DNA from 2 places in the Paenibacillus sp. LRG-1 genome. Region 1 is predicted to be linked to the other one. Evidence: riboswitches for the same ligand, from Rfam matches in the RefSeq annotation. Region 1 holds a riboswitch; the other holds the start of a gene.
What was found. A riboswitch is a leader RNA that binds a small molecule or an ion and turns the genes downstream of it on or off. The one in region 1 is predicted to bind thiamine pyrophosphate.
Positions count from the first base shown of each region.

Region 2: it holds a riboswitch for thiamine pyrophosphate, as region 1 does, so the genes downstream of both, ACUUJN_RS04675 (ECF transporter S component) here and tenA (thiaminase II) in region 1, are expected to answer to the same signal.

Region 1 covers NZ_CM170126.1:4,667,556-4,675,128, reverse strand. The annotation lists gene ACUUJN_RS20620 (helix-turn-helix domain-containing protein) at 1-167, shown strand, start outside; gene ACUUJN_RS20615 (aspartyl-phosphate phosphatase Spo0E family protein) at 560-727, shown strand; gene thiE (thiamine phosphate synthase) at 672-1,385, opposite strand; gene thiD (bifunctional hydroxymethylpyrimidine kinase/phosphomethylpyrimidine kinase) at 1,382-2,212, opposite strand; gene thiM (hydroxyethylthiazole kinase) at 2,209-3,051, opposite strand; gene tenA (thiaminase II) at 3,126-3,815, opposite strand; TPP riboswitch at 3,952-4,054, opposite strand; gene ACUUJN_RS20590 (NAD-dependent malic enzyme) at 4,147-5,868, opposite strand; gene ACUUJN_RS20585 (glycosyltransferase) at 6,374-7,495, shown strand; gene ACUUJN_RS20580 (polysaccharide biosynthesis protein) at 7,500-7,573, shown strand, end outside.
Region 2 covers NZ_CM170126.1:1,032,788-1,040,360, reverse strand. The annotation lists gene ACUUJN_RS04685 (energy-coupling factor transporter transmembrane component T family protein) at 1-552, opposite strand, end outside; gene ACUUJN_RS04680 (ABC transporter ATP-binding protein) at 527-1,990, opposite strand; gene ACUUJN_RS04675 (ECF transporter S component) at 1,990-2,586, opposite strand; TPP riboswitch at 2,836-2,945, opposite strand; gene ACUUJN_RS04670 (TatD family hydrolase) at 2,990-3,787, opposite strand; gene ACUUJN_RS04665 (polynucleotide kinase-phosphatase) at 3,808-6,417, opposite strand; gene ACUUJN_RS04660 (3' terminal RNA ribose 2'-O-methyltransferase Hen1) at 6,414-7,573, opposite strand, start outside.

The sequences.
Region 1 (7,573 bases):
AAGCCCACCTACTAAACAATGAGACTTATTTTATAAACTGTACAGGGCTTTTTGCACATTTCCAAGCACATGCGCTTCCCGAAACAAGGGAAGAGTATTTCAAACTATTAGAAAAGGTGTGGTTAGACAATGTTGAAAAAAATGATTCTGCTGGTCATCGCAGCTAGCTTCTTGTTTATTTTAGCAATGCCTGTTCAGTCGCATAACCAAAATCAAAGAATAACGCCTCACGTACAAATTGGAGGTGCTTAAACGGCTAGAAACAAAGACAATTCTCACCGACTAGTTCAAGTTTGGGGAGTTCAGCGACTATTAGAGAGCCAACAAAATAAGGTTAATCTCTAGGTCAGAATTGGCATGTATGCTCTGTATTCATTGGATCTTTTTATGAAAAGGGCCTCTGTTCCACTTAATTAGTGGAAACGGAGGCTCTTTTAACGTGGATTTAGGGGCATCTTTGTTTATGCAAACTTTTGGGATGTTCTTTTTTTGTTAGGCGCATCATTCGAAAATCCAAAAAACGTCTTTTTGTCATAAAATATGACATATAGGAGGGATCATGCTGATGAACCAAGGTGTGACTTTACTTTGTGTCGAACGAGCTAGGAAGAAACTGTACCAGGTCCAGAAAAAGTATGGATTTTTAACACATCCCAAAGTAATAGAACAATCTAAAAAGCTGGATGATCTGTTGAATCATTATCAAACATGTAGATCGGATCATTGAGAAATGATACCATATTTTTCTTTAATTCCTTGACCGCACCTCTAACCTGTTCTGACTGTGTCACGGCTGAAATCACCGCCACACCATCTGCACCTGCACGTGCGACTTCCTCAACACGGTCCACTGTAATACCTCCGATCCCAACAATCGGCACATCAATTCCCGCTTTACGCATCTCATATAAAATTGCCGGTCCCTGTACGGCATGGGCATCATCTTTCGAGATGGTGGGATAGATGGGTCCGACGCCGAGATAATCAGCACCTTGCAGGATGGCTCGACGTGCTTCCTCAATGGTATGGGCAGAGACGCCTAAAATTCGATTTCCGATTCGCTCGCGGACGGATTCGGCGTATTCATCGTCTTGACCGATGTGAACACCGTCGGCGTCGATTTCAAGAGCTAGCTCCACATCGTCATTGATGATGAAGGGGACACCAGCGTGACGGCACAGTTCCTGTAGCTGGCACGCAAGTTCGAACATAGGAACGCCCGTTAACGCGCCAAGACCCTTTTCCCGGAACTGGACCATGGTTGCGCCGCCAGCCAGAGCCTCTTGCACGACCCAGCCTGGTTCCGCGAGGCAATTCACGCTTCCAAGCACCAGGTACATCTGTAGCTGGCGGCGCACCACCTCTGACAACATTCTGCCGTTCATAGCAGCATCTCCTGACGACGGCGGAAGGCCCAATGATTGGTGGGTCCATGTCCTTGTCCAAGCTGCAAAGGTTCCTCAATCGCTGCCTGGATGAAGGCTTTGCCATTCGAGATAGCCTCCGGTACAGACATCCCTTTCCCTAATTCCGCGGTAATCGCTGCTGAGAAGGTGCATCCTGTTCCGTGTGTATGAACAGTCCGTACTCGCTTGCCGCTCAGCTCTGTAAAGGCGGTTCCGTCAAAGAGTAGGTCCACAATCTGTTCGCTGCTCTCGCTCTCGTCAGCGTGGCCACCCTTGATCACAACGAATTTTGATCCCATACTGCTAATATGTCTCGCAGCCTCGCGGCGATCCTCCATCGTATGGATACTGATCCCTGTCAGGGCTTCTGCCTCCGGGATATTCGGTGTAACGACCAGGGCCAAGGGTAGCAGGTCGTCCTTCAAAGCCTGCACCGCTTCCAGTTGCAGCAGTTCAGCGCCTCCCTTGGCAATCATCACGGGATCGACGACGACCTTTTTCCAGCCGAACTTTCGAATCTGCTTGCTCACAAGACGGATGATGCCCGCATTAAACAGCATGCCAGTCTTCAGGGCATCCACTCCAAGGTCTAATCCTACAGCTTCGATCTGTTCCGCTGTTGCTTCCTGTGGCAGCGGATATACGCCGTGGACCCCTAAAGTATTCTGTACGGTAATGGCCGTAATAGCCGACATGCCGTAAACGCCAAGCTCCTGAAAGGTTTTGAGATCGGCTTGAATCCCGGCCCCGCCGCCACTGTCCGAACCGGCAATCGTCAGTGCTCTGGGTACACGAACGTCTGTCATCGCGCACCACCTGCTGTGGTTGTTCCGGCTTCACGGACAGTGACATGCCCCTCTAGCGAACCTGTATGTAGTTTGGCGAGCTCGTCGAGAAAGGCAATCTGGAAGCTGCCGGGCCCCAGCTCTGCGGTACGTGCTGCGGCTCGGGAAGCTGCTGCACCGTAAAATGCCAAGCCTGCTGTACCTGCGAGCAGCAGGTTGGGTTCAACAGCTGCAAAGGCACCTAACACAGAGGTCAGCAGGCAGCCTGCTCCGGTTACCTTCGTGAGCAGCGCGTCTCCACCGCTAATCATTCGTACTTCGGCCCCATCGGTGATGACGTCCTCTTTTCCAGTAATGACAACCATTGTATTGAGCGTTCGAGCAGCCCGAATTGCCAGATCGACATTTCCGCTGTCAGCACTGTCACCAGCATCTACGCCTTTAATCTCACGCGCTTCTCCAACAATATGCGCGACTTCGGCTGCATTGCCCCGCACCAATGAGATTTTGACTTTTCTCAGGATTCGCAGTGCCGACTCAGTTCTAAAGCTCGTTGCTCCCGCACCGACCGGATCTAGCAGGACCGGAACACCGTGTGCATTCGCCGATTGTCCAGCAATGATCATGGCATCCACCAGTTCGCGGTTCAGCGTACCGATGTTTAACACGACGGCTCCCGCTATTTTTGCCATGTCTGCTACTTCCTCGGGTGCATAGGCCATCACCGGGGAGGCGCCCAATGCATACAGGCCGTTGGCCGTAAAGTTAGTGACTACCACATTGGTCATATTGTGAACGAGGGGTTTGCTGTTTTGTACCTTCGTCAGGAGATCCGAATAACTTTTTTCCCATGTACTCATAATGATTATCCTCTCTATAGTTGGTGGTTCAACAGGGCATTAACTGTACTTCACGCATCGAATTGCCAGGCTGACTATTCCAAGACCGCTGCCTGTATCTGGACCGGCCATTCTTCCTGCTTATAGGCCATGTCCCAGAACTTATATTCCAGCTGGCAGCTCAGTATAAAATGCTCAATCATCCGCTCTCGCTCAGCAGCCGTTGCGCCTTCCGCCCAAGCATCTACACGTTCTCGGAACTTGAGTGTTGTATCATCAAGCTGGTCTCCATAGAAGCCCATCCATTCATAGAACGGATGAGACTCATCCGGCTTTACTTCATCCAGCAGCCTGCGACCAATCTCGGCATACGTCCACATACATGGCAGCAGCACAGCCAAGATCTCGCCCAGGCTGCCCTCATGCGCAACCGTCAGCATGTGACGGATATAGTGATGAGCCGACGGAGCGAGCGGATATCCCTGCAACTCTTCATAGCTCACCCCTGCGACAGCACAGAAATTTTGATGCGGATGAACCTCGCTGTGCAGAATAAAAGAGATTTGTTCATTAAATACAGCCATGTCCTCCCGATTCGTGCATTTGGAGATTGCGATGCCGTATATCCGCATGTAGGCGTTCAAATATTCAAAGTCCTGTTTTACATAGTGAATCAGCTGTCCCCTTGTCAAACTTCCTTCAGCAATACCTCTCACAAAGGGATGCTCAAAAATCGCTTGAAAAATGCCGTCCGCCTGCCGACGGAGTTCTTGTGTAAAACTCAATTTCCCCACCTCCATTAAATTGAAGAGCAAGAAGTCCTGTAAGAATATAATTCCGGAACAACGCTAAAAAGCCGCCCCGGAAAAATGGAGCGGCTTCAACAATAGGCCCAATACGCAAAAAACGCTTGAAACCTTATATACGAAGGCTCCACTTTCCTACGCTAGTACGAACTAGATCAGGTTCAAAGGGTCCAAGATACGCTCTTGTCTCAGCCATAGTGGCTCCCCTAGTGGACTTCTATTCTTTTGACTATTACTGTACATTCGTTCATATGCTATGTCAAACATAGTGTACAAAATATTAAATTTCCTCTAGTTAGGTATTTTGGGCTTAGTGAGGGTGATGAATTACACTTTCCACTGCTTTGACCTTGGCATATTTCGGTTTCCACATTGCATCTTGTATAGCTTGTTCCACATCTGAAATGTGCGCCTGCGCTACCTGATCCTGAATCGCGGCTTTTGCAACCGCAATCGCAACAGCGTACGAAACTTCGCGTAATTTTCGGATATGAGGGAGTAGCGCACCGCCAGGCGTATTCGAATCTACACCATTGGCAACAGCAACTGCTGCCGCTGTAAACATCGCAGGGGTAATCCTTTTGGCTTTAACCACAATCGCACCCAGACCCAGTCCCGGAAAAACAAAGGCATTGTTCGCCTGTCCAATCTCAAAATTTGTATCGTTATAGGTAACGGGCTCAAAAGGACTTCCGGTTGCGATCAGTGCTCTGCCATCTGTCCACCGGATCAAATCCTCGGGTACTGCTTCTGCAAGGTTTGTAGGATTGGACATGGGCATAATGATCGGGCGTTCTACATGCTTTGCCATCTCCTTGATGATCTCTTCAGAAAAGGCACCTGCTACACCGGAAGTTCCAATCAATATCGTAGGCTTCACCTGACGGATGACCTCCAGTAGCGGTATTTTGCCGTCACCCGACCGGGTCCATGAGCTGACTTCATCCTTTTTGCGCACATACGGTTTCTGATACTCCAATACGTCTTCCATATCTTCCGTTAACAGCCCGCGATAATCAAAGGCCCAAAAGGACTTGAATGAATCATCTACGGAAAGGCCATCCTCGATCATAGCGCCCCGAATTTGATCAGCGTTACCGATCCCTGCAGCCCCTGGGCCGAAAACAAGTATTTTTTGTTCACGCAGCGGAGTCTTGGTGACACCCACCGCCGAAAGAATCGCAGCCAGGGTCACTGCTCCTGTACCTTGTATATCATCGTTGAAGGTGAGTATGCTTTGACCGTATTTTCCTATAATATGGCGCGCATTTACGCTACCCACATCTTCCCAATGTAAAAGCGCCTTCGGGAATTGCGCTAACGTTTTGCTGATAAAAGTATCAATAAACTGGTTATAGGCTTCTCCGCGAACTCGTTTATGGCGGTTTCCGATGTACAGTGGATCATTCAGCAGCTTTTCATTATTCGTGCCTACATCCAGTACAATTGGCAGCACCCGCCCAGGATGAATGCCTGCCGCAGCCGTATATACTGCAAGCTTGCCAATAGCAATGTTAATCCCCCCGACGCCCCAGTCACCAATCCCCAAAATACTTTCGGAATCTGTCACGACAATCAGATCCACATCATGGCCGCTCAAACCAGAATTATGGAATGCTTGTCCAATACCGTTCGGGTTATCTATCGACAAATATACGCCTCCAGGGCGGTTGTACTCGTGACTATATTCTTGAATCGCGGTTCCTACGGTCGGCGTGTAGACTACGGGCAGCATTTCACTCAAATGATCGGTTAGCAGCCGGTAGTAGAGTACGACATTTCGGTTGTGAAGGTCGTTGAGAGAAGCATTTTTACGCAGCATGGTGGGTTGTGCGAGAAACTGCTGATATGCCCGTACGCTCTGTTTCTCCAATGAAAGGACGGTTGGAGGAAGGATTCCTTCCAAACCCAGCTCTTTGCGTTCTTCTTCTGTAAAAGCGACACCTTTGTTCAAAAGAGGATTTGCCAACACATCCTTTCCCCGTAATGGAGTAGATAATGACCCATCGCGATTGACATAAAATGCTTCCATAGAAAGACCTTCCTTCTCTTCATTTACATATGGTAAGGATTTCACAAAATTCGATTTCAGTCGCTCCGAAGTGCAAGATATAGACGAACTAAACCATTTCGATCTATATCTTGTTCATTGAAAGTCGCTTATCGGATTTTTGCAAAATCCTCAAGATGACATGTTGTCCATAGTATGGACGTGCGAATCTGTTTTATTCTTCTATTTATCTATGACAAAATAACCATATATTCTTCCTTCTGTTGATCTAAAAGAACTAATTTTCGATATGGATGCGCTAACTTATTCTGATGGTTTTGGTTCTAATGAATCAGGTCTAAATACTCTGTTTTTATCAAATATGAAAATCAGTTTTTCTTCTCTTATATCCTTATATATCATGGAGTGTCAGCTATTTTGTTAAGGAAATATGAAGTATTTGGACATTAATTTAACTCCTATAAGCAAACATTCTTAATTCTTTTTCAACAAAATAGAACTATTCGGAGGAAAAGGAGAGGTTTGTGTGCAGGGACCTATAGCCATTTTTAGCGATAACGACAGGGCTATTGATTATCCCAATGTGATTTGTTTTTACCAATATATACAGTGCGAGGACACGGAGGCAGCTTCAGTCTACGAGAACGCATGTTGTTGCCTGATTGATTATAGGGAGCCGGGGCAGGCGGTGCGGAAAGCCAATCAGATCCGTAGCCAATTTCCGCAAATGCCATTGTTACTGGTGACGGATGTAACAATTCCGTTCAGTGATCAGCATATGGTGCAAATCACCGGAGTAGGCCGTTTGCGGCTGCTATTTTGGCAAGCCAATGACACCGAAGAAATGCTTTCGGAAATACAAAGCTTGCTCTATCCCGAGTATTCGACCAAAAGCCAACATATTGCATTTATCTTGTCTGTATATAACGAAGAGCAACGTTTTGTTCATGTCAAAACCTTTGCTGAACGACTGCAAGCCTTTATCCGCAGCCATATTATTGAAGGTTCGATTTATCTCATTGATGATGGCAGCCACGATGGTACCAATGCCTTGATTAAAGCGCTGGAGGCAGCAACGGACTTGTCCGTAAACAGGATTAATCAGAATCTTAGCCCGCTGCTTCAAACAAGGGAATTGGGACGCAATACACGTAAGGCAGGGACGTATCTGGAAGGGATGCGGACCATAGGTGCGGATTACTACGTATTTGTGGATGCGGACGACTCCTTTTTTATTGAGGATATTGCCAGAATGATTAATGTTGTTCAGCAGGGCTATTATGATGTCGTGATCGGAACCAAGGATATGACCGCCGAGAATCGATCTTTATTGCGATCTGTTGTCAGCTTTGGTAAGCGGGTCATTTCCCGTCCTTTTTTACCAACAGGTGTGGTAGATTCGCAGACTGGGCTTAAAGTGATGAGTTCGGTTGCAGTAAAACGGATGTTTCCGCATTTAAAGGAACAGCTCGGACTGGCGCTGGATCTAGAAATGATGTTTATTGCCAAGCGACTCCAGCTTCGTGTGCTGCAATTACCCGTCAAATGTATTGACCGCGATGGATCGCACATTCATGTCTGGAAGGATTCTATTCGTTTTTTACGCTCCATCATTGATATTTGGCGACTGGATCGGCGGGTGAGATAACAACGTGAACAACCGATTGCGATCGTTGATGTTCCCTCTCTTTAATGTGCTGCTTAACGGATTTAATTTTTTCTTCCA
Region 2 (7,573 bases), 2.4 Mb from region 1:
CATATTCCATTTGGACACATGCTGATGTAAACCTCGAATACGATGGGCTTGTCTCAATGCCTGGAATTCCTCCACCATCATGGGCATCAACCGCATGGCTGCCAAAAAGCTATACGCATACTTCGGAGAGAGCCTCCATTGCTGCATCAGTGAATAAAAAAGGTTCACTGGACGAGTCGTTAAACCAAACAGCAACCCTACCGCCGCCATACTCAGCGCACGAAAGCCCAGATGTATACCCCGATAAAAGCTTTCCTGCGTAATATGGATCAGGCCCCATGTCCACCAGGTCGTCACCCCTTTGCCGAACATCATCATGCCCGTTGAGGTTGAAATAAACACCAATATAAAGGGAGATCCATACAGCAGCAGCCGCTTCCATGGATGGCCTGACCAGACAAGCAGCAGCAGCATAGCACACGCAACATTAAACATGACATTCGGATCATGGATGACTATAACGACCACAAACAGTATGGAAAACATAACAAGCTTTAGGCCCGGATTCACGCGATGCAGCCATGTTTTATGATGGGGAAAGGATAGGTTCATACTGGAGTTCCCCTTTCTGAATCCGCCATATATTGGTACAATATCGACGGACAATTTCCGGGTCATGCGTGACCATCACAATGGCCGTGCCTGCCGCTCTCAGCTGCTCCAACATATCCAGCATGACAAAGGTATTACGCGCATCCTGCCCAAAAGTCGGTTCATCCAGCAGCAGCACTTCCGGCTCACGGATCATAGCCGTAGCAATACTCAACCGCCTTTTTTGGCCCAATGAAAGCTGATACGGATGACGCTCGTCCAGCCGCTCCAGTCCGAACTGTACGAGCATCCGATCGACCCGTTCCCGGCACTGTTCAACGGTGAACAAGCTCTTGGGTAACGAATACTCTAGTTCCTTTCGTACGGTGTGTGCTACGAATTGCAGCTCGGGATTTTGAAACGCGAACCCGATACGCTCTGCCAGTTGTTCCGTACTGCCTGCCTCAATTCCGCGCACGCTATAACGTCCCTGTGTGCGAAGTAAGCGCATCATGGAGAGCAGCAGTGAGCTTTTGCCAGCCCCGTTTTCACCGACCACGCCAATCCAGTCGCCAGGCTTCACCTGCGCATGCTCCACATAAATCACTGAACTTAAACCGCGGAGGCCACTAAAATGTTCCAGCTCCAGCAAATCAATCCCTGTACCATTCCCCGTACCATTCTGCTGTGTCACTGATTCACTCCAACGCGGCGAAGACGATTCACTCCATACTCCCGGGTACCACACGCCATACTCGGACAATGCCTGCCGCTGCCCATGAAATACTTCTTCCGCCCTTCCATCCGCAACGATCTCCCCTTGAGCAGAAAGCACCACAATCCGGTCCACATCATGGACAATTTCATTAATTTTATGCTCCACGATCACCAGTGTCTGGTCTACCGAAATGTTTCGAATGGTATCCCACACCTGTGTAGTGCCTTCCTCGTCCAACAAAGCCGTGGGCTCATCCAGAAAAAGCACTTCTGGCTCCATAGCCAGCACAGACGCAATCGCCAGCCGCTGTTTCATTCCCTGTGACATGCTGCCAATGGGCATGTGTATATCATCCGTTGATAGACCAACCTGTATCAGCAGCTCGCGAATACGGGATCGCATCTGCTCACGAGGAACCTGATTATTTTCCAACACAAAAGCCAGTTCCTCGTCTGCATATGACATACAAAACTGCGTATCAGGATCTTGAAATACAATACCTGAGACACTTGGGATTACAGCAGCATCGCATTTCATAGGCACTTCTATCGTGCGTGGAATCAGACCGCTTAACACTTGGAGCAGCGTTGATTTACCGCATCCACTCGGTCCCAGCAACAGCAGCTTTTCCCCCTTGCGGACAGACAAAGACATATTGTGAAAAAGCAGCTCCTGCTCACCGGGGAATTTCAACCGAAGACGGGTGATCGAAGCCACCACATCTTCGGTTGCCTGGCTCATCAATCCAGCCCCTTATAATCTTGTTCCGTTGCGGGTCTCAAACTTCGCGTGACTCCGGTTACCTCCAATGCCCTAGCCAGATAGAACGCGAATACCCCGGCAATCACAATGCTGCCAATCATGCGAAAACCGATATACAAAACATAGTTCCAGGTCGAAAGCTGATCAATATACCCGTAGCTGAAGTCTAAAATCAGAGAAGCGACAGCCGCCCCGGCCGCAGCTAGCGAAGCAACCCACAGGTTTGCGTTCCGATACAGAAAAGCCGCAAAAAATAGCTCCGCTCCCAAGCCTTGCAGCAGGCCATAGTACAAAGTGGACATCCCCCATTCGCTTCCCAAAAAAGCACTGACCGTTGCCGCTGCCACCTCTGCCAAAATTGCAACACCCGGCTTGCGAATGATGAGATAAGCAAACGTGCCTGCCATAAACCACATGCCATACATCAGTTGCTCGGCGTGTAAACCGAATGGTTTCATCAAATCATAGGCAGGTCCCCATATTTTGTAGACTAACCCGAACACAACAGCGATCACAATCGTGACCAAAATATCAGTCAGCTTCAACCCTTTGGACGCTCTTACAGCAGTATTCATTATTGCGTGCTCCCCTTATCCTTATAATTGGCCTCTTGGCCATAAAAAAAAGCTTGTCTGGAGCTGAATCTCCAGGCAAGCTTTATGCGCAGTAAAAGGTGAAGCACCATACAAAACATCATTCGTCGATATGCCTTATATAACCAGTAGTCTAAGCTACTACACTGATACCAAGCCAAAGTCAGGGTCAAGGTAAAATGCTAGGACATACATTGTATCTATCGACAACCGCGAAACAAGCGGCATTCCTGTATAGTGTTCTTGGTTTCTCTACGCTGGCATTACCCAGATCAGATTTCACGGTCAGTGGCAAGGGCCACCCTCTCAGCCTGACTTTCTCAAGCTCCCGACAATGCTTTTTTAATTCACTATAATATATACCACATCTATGGCTTTGACAATCCTATAATCCGAAGAAACGTTTGGCTGTCTCCGTCGTGGCGATTTCGATCTCCATCATGCTTCGGCCTGTACATTCGGCAACCGTAGCAGCAATGTGAGCGAGATACATGGGCTCATTACGCCCTTCTTTAGGCTTCACGGGCAAATTACGCGGGGTCAAAAATGGTGCATCCGTTTCAATCATCAGACGGTCCAAGGGAATATCTCTGACCAGTTCACGCAGATGTTTGCCACGCCGTTCGTCGCAAATCCAGCCGGTGATCCCGATATACAGTCCCATCTCTACATACGTATGCAATTCTTGTTCCGTGCCTGTAAAACAATGCACCACTGCTTTATCGACAAGCCCTTGATACTCCCGCAGCATAGCAACAAAATCCTCATGTGCATCTCGTTCATGAAGAAATAACGGCATATTAAGCTCACCCGCCAGTTGGATTTGCTCCTCAAACCATCGGCGCTGCACATCACGCGGCGAAAAATCACGGTTATAGTCCAATCCGCATTCCCCTATGGATACGACCTGCGGCTGACTCGCCAGCTGGCGGAGCTGCTGGATCGTATCTGCGCTGCAGTCTTTGGCATCATGGGGATGCACGCCAGCTGTCGCATACAGCTTGCCCGGATAACGTGCTGCATACTGAGAAGCCTCTCGACTGCTACGGACACTGGTCCCGGTAATAATCAGGGGTGAAATCCCTACAGCTGCGGCTCTCTCTACCACCTGTTCCCGATCCGCATGAAACGAACGGTGCATCAAGTTCACGCCAATATCAATTAACGGTGTACCCCTTTCCATCTCAATCCCTCCTTCGCAAACTACAATCTCGGATCAATCGGCTCCGATTCCAGAGATAGCGCGGCAAGGACGCATTCATGAATACGATCTACCGTATCCTTGCGGACAAAACGTTCCACGCCTTCCATACCAAGCGCTCCTTCCATCAGGGCATGACGCTCCTTTTTGTTCGTTCGACGCTGCTTCAGACGCTTTAAATTCTCAGGGGCAAGATAATCCATACCGTAAATGATGTGCAAATACTTCCGGCCTCTCACCTTGATTGCAGGCTGAATCATCTTGTCCCGATTTTTCATCAAAAAGCGTTCCGGCTTGATCACAATCCCCTCATGACCATCCTCTGTCATCTCGTTCCACCAGCGAATGACCTCTTCCTCGCTTGCTTCGTCCGTGATAACGCGATACTCTGTCTCCATAAACAGGGAAGACAGCCCAGCCAGCTCCCGGTTTTGCTCCATATGCCAAATATGAGAATGGTCGAAAAAAGTCTTTCCGCTGTGTGCCAGCGTATGGAACGGTGCAATACGAATTTCATCCAGACCGTCCACATCCCAGCAATATTTTTGAAAAGCCTCTTGAAACGTTACGGCATTCGCGTACTTCTGTTCCATTTCCTCCAACCAGTCTCCAACCTCTCGACCTGCAACCTTCGCCTGCTTCAGCTTGTCTACCAGCTTACTGCGATCCAACAGAGCTGCCTCCCCCACATGCGCATACTGTGCAGCAATCAGTTCCCGAGCCTTGAGATTCCACGGTACAATTTCCGCATCCAGCAATACAAAATCCGTCTGGTTCCGTTCAAAATATCCAGCAGTCCGTAAATCCACATTCAGCTTCTCCATCACTTGCTTCCCAAGGCTTTGTTCAAAGAAAGCTCTCCCACTCCGACTATAGATCGTGCCCAATGTCGGGTAGCCTACATATTGAACAGCGGCCTGTTCGTTTTTGAATAATAGCAAAATAGCCCGGCTACCCATATGTTTTTTCTCGGCCACCATCGTTTGTACTCCTTGCCCGCGATAATAAGCCAGCGCCTCACGTGGATGCTCCAGATATCCTTCCTCTGCAGACACCGCTGGAGCAGGGCTCATCGTCGGTGGAATATACACCAGCTCCTCCATGGGTACCGTCACATGTGACACGGTATCTATAGCGGATTTGATCCATTCTCCTTGTACGCGCACTTCGCCATACGATTCCGTCAGCACACTGTAACCAGCGATTAGCTTGCGTAAATTCGGCGGGGAAAACCGTTTTCTCTGCCACCGGACAAGTGGGCTATCGGGATCATTCGCATAATTCTCATGTGCCGGAACGCTGACAAATTCCTTTTCCGGATAACGATAAGCGGTCAGCATACCGCCAAATACCACACCCTGATCAATATTCACCGTCTGGTTCACAAGGGTAGGCTGCGGTCTCGGATCATGTCCCCATACTACTATTTCTCCCGATTCATGGTCTACGAACCAATCCTTGCGGATCGGTGTTCCGTTCGCATCCTGTCCTTCCGTATCTCCATAGCGGCAATAATCAGAAATACGTGCCGACTGTTTGCCAATAAAATGATCCTTAATCCCGGCATGAGCCACGACCACGTGTCGCAATCCATTTCTGCCAAAAATAAGATGAGAGGGTGCATGTAGCAGAAAATCTCTCAACTCGCTTCTAAGCTGTTCCGCCGCTGTCTTGCCCGCTTTTTGTTCATATTGGGCCAGTTCCTCTGCAAATCGTTCATCGCCATGACTGAGAGTCACCTTTCTCCCATCGAGGTAACGGCCGATTTTCCAGCCATGATTGCTGTCAATCATATACGCTAGTCCGGCATCCACGTGCTTTTTCCAGAACTGCACCGCTTGTAACGATTCTGGGCCACGGCTCATCACATCCCCGACAGATACTAGTCTTCTACCATCTGGATGATGGTATAGTCCTTTCGTATCTTCCGTATATCCTAGCCGCTCTATCACTTCCAGCATCTCACGGTAGCACCCATGGATATCACCAATGATGTCAATACCTGAGCCAATCTCATGAAACAGTGGCTGCACACGGCGAACAAAGTTCATTTCTTCTACATCCTTAAGAACATAGCAAGCGTTAAAGCCTTCCTCACGGATACCACGCAGGTTCCGCTTTAACAGCTGTGCCTGCTGCTTGACCCGTTGGCGGCCACGCGGATGCTCCCTGCCTAAATCACGTTCCAGCAGCACAGATTCGGGTACATCCAGTACCAAGGCCATAACAGGAACGTGCGCCTTGGCTGCCAGCTGTACATATTTCTGGCGATCCTCAGCGTACAAATGAGTGGCATCCACAACCGTTAGCTTATTCAAGCGACAGCGCATAGCCAGAATCGTATCCATCGCCTCAAACGCCTTGGCTGACATTTGCTGATACTCATAGAACAGTACGTCCGATTCCAGCCTTGGAAGTCCACTCCAGTCTATAAATTCCGTATCTCCGACCAGCTTGCGAAAATGATCCGAGGATACCACTTCTGTCTCCAGTAGAATCCCTTCGCACACCAGCCTGTCCAATAATGTGGTTTTGCCACTGTTGGAGGCCCCCACCAACACAACCAGTCCAGCATGCGGTAAATGAATCGTACGTTTGGATGAATTGCTCATGCTTCCTTCTGCTCCTTTCTGCGCGTAAATATAGCCATTTGGGTCGGTTGTCCAAAGCCTTCGATCTCTTCTCCGATCCCCTTCAGCGCTACCGAATAAGGAGCTTCCTCAATCCACTGCTCACATTGTTCCTGAAACTCGCTTCTATTCCATTCAAAACGGTGATCGCCATGCCGCAGCTCTTGCTGGTTCATACGATATACCTCATTATATTCACGATTGGGAGTCGTCACGATCAGCACACCCGGCTGATACTCCGTCACAATCGTCTTCATCACCCGGTTCAGACGATGCTCGTCCACGTGCTCAATGACCTCACATAGGATCATCACATCTTTGCCCCGCAATTGTTCATCATAATAAAAGAGTGAGCCCATCATGGGTGTAGGAATGATCGCGTCGGTATGCCTTTCCAGCTTGGCAAAACGCTCCATGGCTCTCACCTGTGCATACGCAGACGGCTCCACCGCCCAAATTTCTTCAATGCCCGTCATTCGGGCCATCCGAGCCGAAAGCTTCCCTTCTCCTGAACCAAAATCTACGATTTTCTGTCTTCGAGGCAGCTTGCGAATCACGTCCATAATAGCTTGATATCGCAGCTCATTCAGCCGTACAGTAGGCTTTTTCTTCCCTTCCTCCTGTGACTGTTCTGGCTGTTGAACCTGTTCGTGCTTATGCTTTTCAGCTTGGACAATATGTTTTTGAGTATGTTTTTCAATATGTTTTTGAGTACCTGTTTCAGCAGAATCAGATTGCTCAAATTGCTCAATCAGATTGGTAAAACGAAGCGTGCGTCGAATGATGAGCTCGCGTAGCGGATGCTCTGGCAGCCAGCCTTCACCGTAACGTCTCAGCTTGTCAAACTCTTCTTCACTAATATAGTAATGCTTATAATTATCCAGCACCGGAATCAACAGCAATAACTGACGCAGCGCATACTGCACCGTCTGGTGGCCACTTAACGTGACATATCTGACGGTGCTTCGATTTTTCAGCTGAAAAGAATAATCTGCTTCCCCTCGTTCTATGGCCACTTGATAGCCCAGCGGAGCAAATAGTCCCTCCACCACAGAATCCGGCAAATCCGAAGCAACAGGCCCAAACGATAACTCCAGCGCAAAAGGGTGCGTCACCCATCCTGCATAATCTTCCTTGG